Regions from separate parts of the Buttiauxella sp. AC038 genome, predicted to be linked through region 2. Evidence: predicted binding sites of a transcription regulator. Region 2 holds the regulator's gene; the other holds the start of a gene.
What was found. The regulator PurR, encoded in region 2, represses purine synthesis genes. The targets are predictions, from matches to a motif close to CANGCAAACGTTTGCNTG.
Positions count from the first base shown of each region.

Region 1: a site for PurR is predicted at 1,666-1,683, ahead of AC0IXI_RS00265 (NCS2 family permease). Genes of this name have one in related genera too.

Region 1 is NZ_CEEDCQ010000001.1:54,436-58,863, reverse strand. Features, by position in the region: gene AC0IXI_RS00270 (RamA family antibiotic efflux transcriptional regulator) at 1-139, shown strand, start outside; gene AC0IXI_RS00265 (NCS2 family permease) at 224-1,561, opposite strand; gene yieH (6-phosphogluconate phosphatase) at 1,742-2,407, shown strand; gene phoU (phosphate signaling complex protein PhoU) at 2,489-3,214, opposite strand; gene pstB (phosphate ABC transporter ATP-binding protein PstB) at 3,228-4,001, opposite strand; gene pstA (phosphate ABC transporter permease PstA) at 4,049-4,428, opposite strand, start outside.
Region 2 is NZ_CEEDCQ010000001.1:2,273,164-2,277,591, reverse strand. Features, by position in the region: gene AC0IXI_RS10825 (C40 family peptidase) at 1-729, shown strand, start outside; gene sodB (superoxide dismutase [Fe]) at 922-1,503, shown strand; gene cydH (cytochrome bd-I oxidase subunit CydH) at 1,556-1,645, opposite strand; gene purR (HTH-type transcriptional repressor PurR) at 1,941-2,966, shown strand; gene punR (DNA-binding transcriptional activator PunR) at 2,987-3,898, opposite strand; gene punC (purine nucleoside transporter PunC) at 4,014-4,428, shown strand, end outside.

The DNA of each region.
Region 1 (4,428 bases), 2.2 Mb from region 2:
TGATTTACGCGATACCGATAACAAGGTTTACGATATTAGCCTGAAGTATGGTTTTGATTCGCAGCAGACGTTTACGCGGATATTTACGCGCACGTTTAATCAGCCGCCGGGCAGGTATCGCAGAGAGAATCATACGTAGGTCGGAATAGCGCAGCGACATCCGACAAAACAGGCATAAATTATGGTGGATGTCGCTTACGCTAATCCACCCTACAAAACACTATTAGTGTGAGTCAATAAATACGATTTTCAGCACAAACAACAGCGCCACAACAATCACGCATGGGCTGATTTCACGCCAGCGGCCCGTGCCGAGTTTCATCACGCAATAAGAGATGAAGCCGAGTGCGATACCTTCGGTGATTGAGAAGCTAAATGGCATCATCACGGCAGTAATAAACGCCGGAACCGCTTCAGTCAGGTCATCCCATTTCACACGCGACAGGCTGGATGTCATCAACACACCAACGTAAATCAGAGCACCTGCTGCTGCATATGCCGGAACCATACCCGCCAGCGGTGACAGGAAGATCACCAGCAAGAACAGCAAACCAACGATAACTGCCGTCAGGCCAGTACGCCCGCCAACAGACACACCAGAAGTGCTTTCGATATACGCGGTAACGGAAGAAGTCCCGATAAACGCACCCGCAACAGATGAAACGCTATCAACGTACAGCGCTTGCTTCATGCGTGGGAATTTCCCTTTTTCGTCGGCAAGACCTGCTTTATCTGTTACGCCAATCAGCGTGCCGGATGAGTCAAACAAGTTAACCAGCATAAAGGAGAAGATAACGCCCGCCAGACCAATGTTCAGGGAGCCGGCTAAATCAACCTGACCCACAACAGACAACACGCTTGGTGGTGCAGAAACAATGCCGTGGTATTGCACATCGCCCAACATCCAGCCCAGTAGCGTAGTCACCACAATCGAAACCAGTACGGCTGCGTGAATATTACGCGAGGCAAGGATGGCGATAATAAAGAAGCCCAGCGCGCCCAGCAGTACGCTGTGCGAAGTCAGGTTACCAATGGTTACCAGCGTGTCCTTATTAGCCACGATAATACCGGCATTTTTCAGGCCCATCATCCCGATGAATAGCCCAATACCGCTGGTGATACCGATGCGCAAGCTCACCGGAATATTAGCAATCATCCAGTAACGCACGCGGAAAATGGTCAGCAACAGCAAACCTACGGCACCCCAGAAAATGGCGCCCATCCCGATTTGCCAGGAGATCCCCATCGCGCCAACAACCACAAAGGCGAAGAACGCATTCAGGCCCATTGCCGGAGCCAGTGCGACTGGCAGGTTGGCGAAAATACCCATCAGGATGCTACCTAATGCGGCAATCAAACAGGTGGTGACAAAAACGGCCTGGGTATCCATACCAGCGGCGCCAAGGATCTGCGGGTTGACGAAAACGATATACACCATCGTCAGGAAGGTCGTAAGACCGGCGATCACTTCAGTGCGGGCCGTGGTGCCGTGTTCGCGCAGTTTAAACACGCGCTCGAGCAGCCCCGGATTTGCGGCCGGAGTAGATTGTGGTTGGCTCATTAGTCTTAATTCCGAACATTGAGAGGGAAAATCCGTCGCTATCCTATACCAAAAAATACAAAACATGATGGTCAACACAGATTTTTTTTCATTGCATTTTCTTATACGGCAACGATTGCGTGCCGCAAAAATTGCGCAAATTGGGTAAGATGCATGTTCACTTTAATAAAAGGAGGCGGTATGTCCCGGATAGATGCGGTGTTCTTCGACTGCGATGGCACGCTCGTTGATAGTGAGGTTATTTGCTCCAAAGCCTACGTGCATATGTTTGCGCAATACGGCATCGAGCTTGCGCTCGATGAGGTTCATAAGACCTTCAAGGGGATCAAGCTCTACGAGATAATCGACACGATAAATGCCCAACATGGAGTGAGCTTGCCAAAAGAGGAGCTGGAGCCGATTTATCGCGCGGAAGTTTCTCGGCTGTTCGACAGCGAACTGGTTGAGATTGAAGGGGCAGCAGCGTTAGTCGAGAAAATCACCGTGCCGATGTGTATCGTTTCCAACGGCCCGGTCAGCAAGATGCATCAGTCGCTGGGCAAAACCGGCATGCTCCACCATTTCCCGGACAAACTGTTTAGCGGCTACGATATTCAGACGTGGAAACCGGACCCGGCCATTATGTACCACGCCGCCAACGCGATGAATGTGGATGTGAAAAACTGCGTGCTGGTGGATGATTCAATGGCTGGTGCACAATCAGGTATTGCCGCAGGCATGGAAGTTTTCTATTTTTGCGCCGACCCGCATAACAAGCCGATTGACCACCCAAAAGTGACAACCTTTACCGATTTAGCGCAGTTGCCGGAGTTATGGCGTGCGCGGGGCTGGGATATTACGAAGTAAAAAAGAAAGCCGGATAGCAATCATGCTCATCCGGCTTACTAAATATGATATTCACAGAGCGGGATTCCCCACTCATAGATCTCACTCTTTCGGGTCTTTACCCGCCAGCAGCTTATCCAGCTCGTCGCCACCGACATGACGGAAGTCCTGTCCTTTGACGAAGTAGAAGATGAACTCGCAGATATTCTGGCAACGGTCGCCGATGCGCTCGATAGAACGCGCGCAGAACAACGCGGTCAGCACACTTGGAATAGTGCGCGAGTCTTCCATCATATAAGTCATCAACTGGCGCACGATGCCTTCATATTCCTGGTCAACTTTCTTATCTTCGCGGTAGATACGCACAGCTTCGTCGAGATCCATACGCGCAAACGCATCCAGCACGTCATGCAGCATTTGCACGGTGTGGCGGCCCAGTGATTCCAGGCTCACCAACAGCGGCTGGTGTTGATGCGAGAATTTCTCCAGTGCCGTGCGGCAAATTTTATCTGCCACATCGCCAATACGTTCCAGCTCAGAAATCGTTTTGATGATAGCCATCACCAGGCGTAAGTCGCTGGCGGTTGGCTGGCGCTTAGCGATGATGCGCACACAGGCTTCATCGATTGCCACTTCCATCATGTTAACTTTCTGGTCGCCTTCGATAACGCGCTTTGCCAGCTCGCCATCTTGATTGTGCATGGCGGTGATCGCATCAGAAAGCTGTTGCTCCACCAGCCCACCCATGGTCATAACCTGAGTGCGGATATATTCCAGCTCGGCGTTAAACTGGCCGGAAATGTGTTTGTTGAGATTGAGGCTATCCATTTGTTTCTCCAAATCAACCGTAGCGGCCAGTAATGTAATCTTCGGTTTGCTTTTTAGCTGGTGTGGTAAATAGCGTGTCGGTTTCGCTAAATTCGATAAGCTCGCCCAGGTACATAAACGCGGTGTGGTCGGAGCAACGCGCGGCCTGCTGCATGTTGTGCGTCACGATAACCACGGTGTAATCCTGTTTAAGCTCGGTGATAAGCTCCTCGATACGACCGGTTGAAATGGGATCAAGGGCTGAACACGGCTCATCAAGCAACAACACTTCCGGGCGAATCGCGATACCGCGTGCAATGCACAGGCGTTGCTGCTGGCCACCGGAGAGACTGTATCCGCTCTGGTGTAATTTATCTTTGGTTTCATTCCACAATGCGGCTTTGGTCAAAGCCCACTGCACACGCTCGTCCATGTCGCTGCGTGACAGCTTCTCAAATAGGCGCACGCCGAACGCGATGTTGTCATAAATCGACATTGGGAATGGCGTCGGCTTCTGGAATACCATGCCCACTTTGGCACGCAGCAGGGCGATATCCTGGCTCTGGGTGAGGATGTTTTCCCCATCCAGCAGAATCTCACCTTCCGCACGCTGCTCCGGGTAGAGCGAGTACATTTTGTTGAATGTACGCAGCAGGGTGGATTTGCCACAGCCTGACGGGCCAATGAACGCGGTAACCTGGTTCTTAGCGATATCCAGATTGATGTTTTTCAGGGCATGGAACTTACCGTAATAGAAGTTCAAATCACGAACCTGAATTTTGTCTGGGGTAGTATCGACCATACTCATCTGTTTCTTAATCTCCATCCGACGCCGCCTTTGCCGCGCCGCAAAATTTAACCGTGTTTACTCTTTGCAAAAATCACGCGCGCCAGAATATTTAGCAGCAGTACGCAAAGGGTAATAATCAGAACACCAGCCCAGGCTAACTGTTGCCATTCGGCAAATGGGCTCATCGCAAATTTGAATATCGTCACTGGCAAGTTGGCAATCGGCTGCATCATGTCAGTGCTCCAGAACTGGTTGGAGAGCGACGTGAACAGCAGCGGGGCGGTTTCACCCGCGATACGAGCAATCGCCAGCAATACCCCGGTAATAATCCCGGAAACAGAAGCCTTCAATGTAATTGCGGAAATCATCTTCCACTTTGGCGTGCCCAGAGCGTAAGCCGCTTCGCGCAGGCTATCTGGCACCAGTTTCAGCATGTTTTCCGTAG
Region 2 (4,428 bases):
GTTAAAAGCACAACGAAGAGCACAGAAAAAAGCAGTAAGAGTAAAACCACTACCACCAGCAAAAAAAGCACCACCTCAGTCAAAACAGCCAGCAAGAAAAAAGAAACAACTGCCGCAAAAAGTAAAACCGCCCAAAATGCCAGCAGCGCTAAAACAAAGAATCTTGCAAAAAACTCCCGCAATAAAACCTCTAAGCTCGCAAAAGTCCAGCCTGTTACTTTCACCGAAAAATGCAGCAAGCCGCGTAAAGGCCATAAAGCGCATTGTGTAAAAGTTAAATCAGAGCAGCCAACGACGATTGCTGCGGCGCATAAAGTCCGTGTGCAAAAAGCACAAAAAACGGCAATGAACAAATTGATGGGCCAGATAGGCAAACCGTATCGTTGGGGTGGCACCTCGCCGGTTACCGGTTTCGATTGCAGCGGTCTGGTTTACTACGCATACAAAGATTTAGTGAAGTTCCGTATTCCTCGTACCGCTAACGAGATGTATCACCTGCGTGATGCCTCATCTGTAGATCGTGGGGAGCTTGAAACTGGTGATTTGGTCTTCTTCCGCACCCAAGGTCGGGGCACCGCTGACCATGTTGGCGTGTACGTGGGCAACGGTAAATTTATTCAGTCACCGCGTACCGGACAAGATATCCAGATAACCTCACTAAGCGAAGACTACTGGCAGCGCCACTATGTCGGTGCCAAACGCGTTATGACCCCTAAAACAATTCGTTAAACTCTATTTATCGAAAACCTGCGCCTGCCCTTCCTTGGGCAGGTGAGTTCCCTCTTTTGCTTATCCTTTCAATTTGTTACCCTAAACCCGCACTAAAAGTGATGTTTAACAATAGATACCCAAAATAATTCGAGTTGCATCGCAGCCAACAAAGATGCAGCTCGAAGTATGAAGGGTAATAAGGAGTCAGCAATGTCGTTCGAACTACCTGCACTACCATATGCAAAAGATGCTTTAGCACCGCATATCTCCGCCGAAACTCTGGAATACCATTACGGTAAACACCATCAAACCTATGTCACTAACCTGAACAATCTGGTTAAGGGCACTGCGTTTGAAGGTAAAAATCTCGAAGAGATCGTTCGTACTTCCGAAGGCGGCGTGTTTAACAACGCAGCACAGGTTTGGAACCACACCTTCTACTGGAATTGCCTGGCACCAAATGCTGGCGGTGAACCAACTGGAGAGCTTCTGGAAGCCATTAATAAGTCGTTTGGTAGCTTTGCTGAGTTTAAACAGCAGTTCACTGATGCAGCTATTAAAAACTTTGGCGCTGGCTGGACCTGGCTTGTCAAACAAGAAGATGGCGCTCTGGCGATTGTCTCTACCTCAAACGCGGGTACCCCACTAACAACAGCGGCAACACCGTTATTGACTGTGGATGTGTGGGAACATGCGTACTACATCGACTACCGCAATGCTCGTGCTGGCTATCTTGAGCATTTCTGGGCGTTGGTGAACTGGGAGTTTGTTGCTAAGAATCTGGCAGCATAAAACCTAAAATATATGGGCCGCGATTGCGGCCCATTTTAATCAGAGCGATGTATCAGTGCAGTACGGCGGTTAACGCGCCACACACAATCAGTGCCAAAACAACAACCGTGGTCATGATTGAAAATTTCAGATCGGTACTCATTAGCAAACTCCTTTTATTACCCTACAATCGGTGTGTCGGCTTGATTTTCCCACAATCAGACATAAAAATCCCCCTGGTTTTAACCTGATATCGCTTTTCCCTCTTTCACTTTTCTCCTGGATAGGCCAAAATCCCACGCTAATTTATTGCGTACCATCTATTCAACGCCCTCCTCCCGTTTTATGTCGCAATCCCGGCATACCTGCAACCTTAACGTTGCCTCAGGAGTTGGCGTACGCAAACGTTTAACACATTGGTTATCAGGGGTTTACGATATGGCCCGGAGTGAAATTTAATGGCGACAATCAAGGACGTAGCGAAGCTCGCAAACGTTTCCACTACAACCGTATCACATGTGATTAACAAGACCCGTTTTGTGGCGGAAGAAACACGTAACGCGGTCTGGGCGGCAATCAAACAATTGCACTATTCGCCGAGCGCCGTCGCGCGTAGCTTGAAAGTTAATCACACCAAAACGATTGGTTTGCTAGCTACTTCTAGCGAAGCACCCTATTTTGCCGAGATAATCGAAGCTGTCGAAAATAGCTGCTTTGAAAAAGGCTACACCCTGATTTTGGGTAATGCGCACAATAATTTCGAAAAACAGCGCGCCTATTTATCCATGATGGCGCAAAAGCGCGTCGATGGGCTGCTGGTGATGTGCTCTGAATATCCGGAATCATTACTGACTATGCTTGAAGAGTATCGTCACATCCCAATGGTTGTGATGGACTGGGGCGAAGCCCGCGCAGATTTCACCGACTCCGTTGTCGATAATGCCTTCCACGGTGGCTATCTGGCTGGACGTTATTTGATTGAACGTGGTCACCGCGAAATTGGTGCAATCCCTGGCCAAATGGAGCGTAATACCGGTGGCGGCCGCCATGCTGGTTTTATGAAGGCGCTGGAAGAAGCTGGGATCGCTATTCCTGAGAACTGGATTGTGCAAGGTGACTTTGAACCTGAGTCAGGCTACCGCGCCATGCAGCAGATTATCGGTCAGTCTCAGCGCCCTACCGCAGTATTCTGCGGCGGCGACATTATGGCGATGGGCGCAATTTGTGCTGCTGATGAAATGGGTTTACGCGTACCGCAGGATATTTCCATTATCGGTTATGACAACGTGCGTAACGCTCGTTATTTCACACCGGCATTGACCACCATTCACCAGCCGAAGGACTCGCTGGGTGAAACAGCTTTCAATATGCTGCTGGATAGAATCGTCAATAAACGCGAAGAGTCGCAATCAATTGAAGTACATCCGCGCCTGATTGAACGCCGTTCAGTGGCAGATGGCCCATTCCGCGATTACCGCCGCTAAAAACAGTCAAAGGAGCCTGCCTAAGCAGGCTCTTGCAACCACTCCTGATTCATCGTCTCGCTATCCCCTAAATACTCCAGCAGCCAGGCCAGAGCTGGCGAAGCATCATTTTGCCGCCATGTCAGGCAACATGCCGCGTCCGGGAACGGGTTATCGAGCGTCAGCTCACTCCACTGCCCTGAAGCCAACCACGGCTTTGCTATATGCAATGGCACCATACCAATACATAAACCCGCGCTAAGACAATCAGAGCCAGATTCCCAGTCTGGAACCACAACTCGACGCTGGTTATCCAAAAGCCAGGTAATACGCTTCGGTAGCGAACGGGAGGTATCTTCCAGTACTAACGACGGCCAGGCTCGCAGATCATCATCACTTAAGGTTCCGCCCTGCTGTGCCAGTGGGTGATTTGATGACACCACACAGCGCCAACTCAACGTCCCCATATCGCGGAACGCATAACGCCCCCCGACAGGAATAGCTTGTGTCGCACCAATCGCGACTTCAACTCGCCCATCAGCCAGCGCATCCCACACGCCGTTAAACACTTCCTGGAATATACGCAGTTCGATATCCGGAAAATGACGATAAAAATCCAACACCAACTGACGCGTTCGTTCAGGTTTAACGATGTTATCAACTGCGATAGCCAGGTGCCCGCGCCATCCATTTGCGATCTGTTGACACTGCTGCCGTGTCGTCATCATTTTTTTGATAACAGAGCGGCCTTCTTTCAGGAAAAAGACGCCTGCGGGGGTTAATTCAACATCCCGATGGCGACGTTCGAATAACGGAACCGCTAACCAATCTTCAAGTTGCCGTACCGTATAGCTGATAGCTGACGGAACGCGGTGCAGCTCTTGTGCTGCACCACTGAAGCTGCCATTGCGCGCTACCGCATCTATCACTTCCAGCGAATATTCTGACCACATTTCTCTGCTCACAAAATTTTTGAATGCAACCTACAAATATTAGCGTTTCACAAGCCTATTTGCACTCCGTACACTCTCGCGGCGATCAACCTGCAAGATAAAACAAGAGAAAATTATGCAACCATCAAAAGGATTTCTTATCTGGCTGGCTGGATTAAGTGTTCTGGGCTTCCTTGCCACAGACATGTATCTGCCTGCTTTCGCTGCCATTCAGCAAGATTTACAGACCGATGCCTCCGCCGTTAGTGCGAGCCTGAGCCTGTTCCTTGCGGGCTTTGCGTTTGCCCAGTTAATGTGGGGGCCGCTGTCAGACCATTTCGGACGTAAACCAGTTTTGCTGGCCGGTCTGAGTCTGTTCGCCGTCGGTTGTATTGGAATGTTGTGGGTAGAAAGTGCCACCGCTCTGCTGGTGCTGCGCTTCGTTCAGGCCGTTGGTGTTTGTTCTGCCGCAGTAAGCTGGCAGGCACTGGTGACCGATTACTACCCGGCAAACCGCGCAAATCGTATTTTCGCCACGATTATGCCGCTGG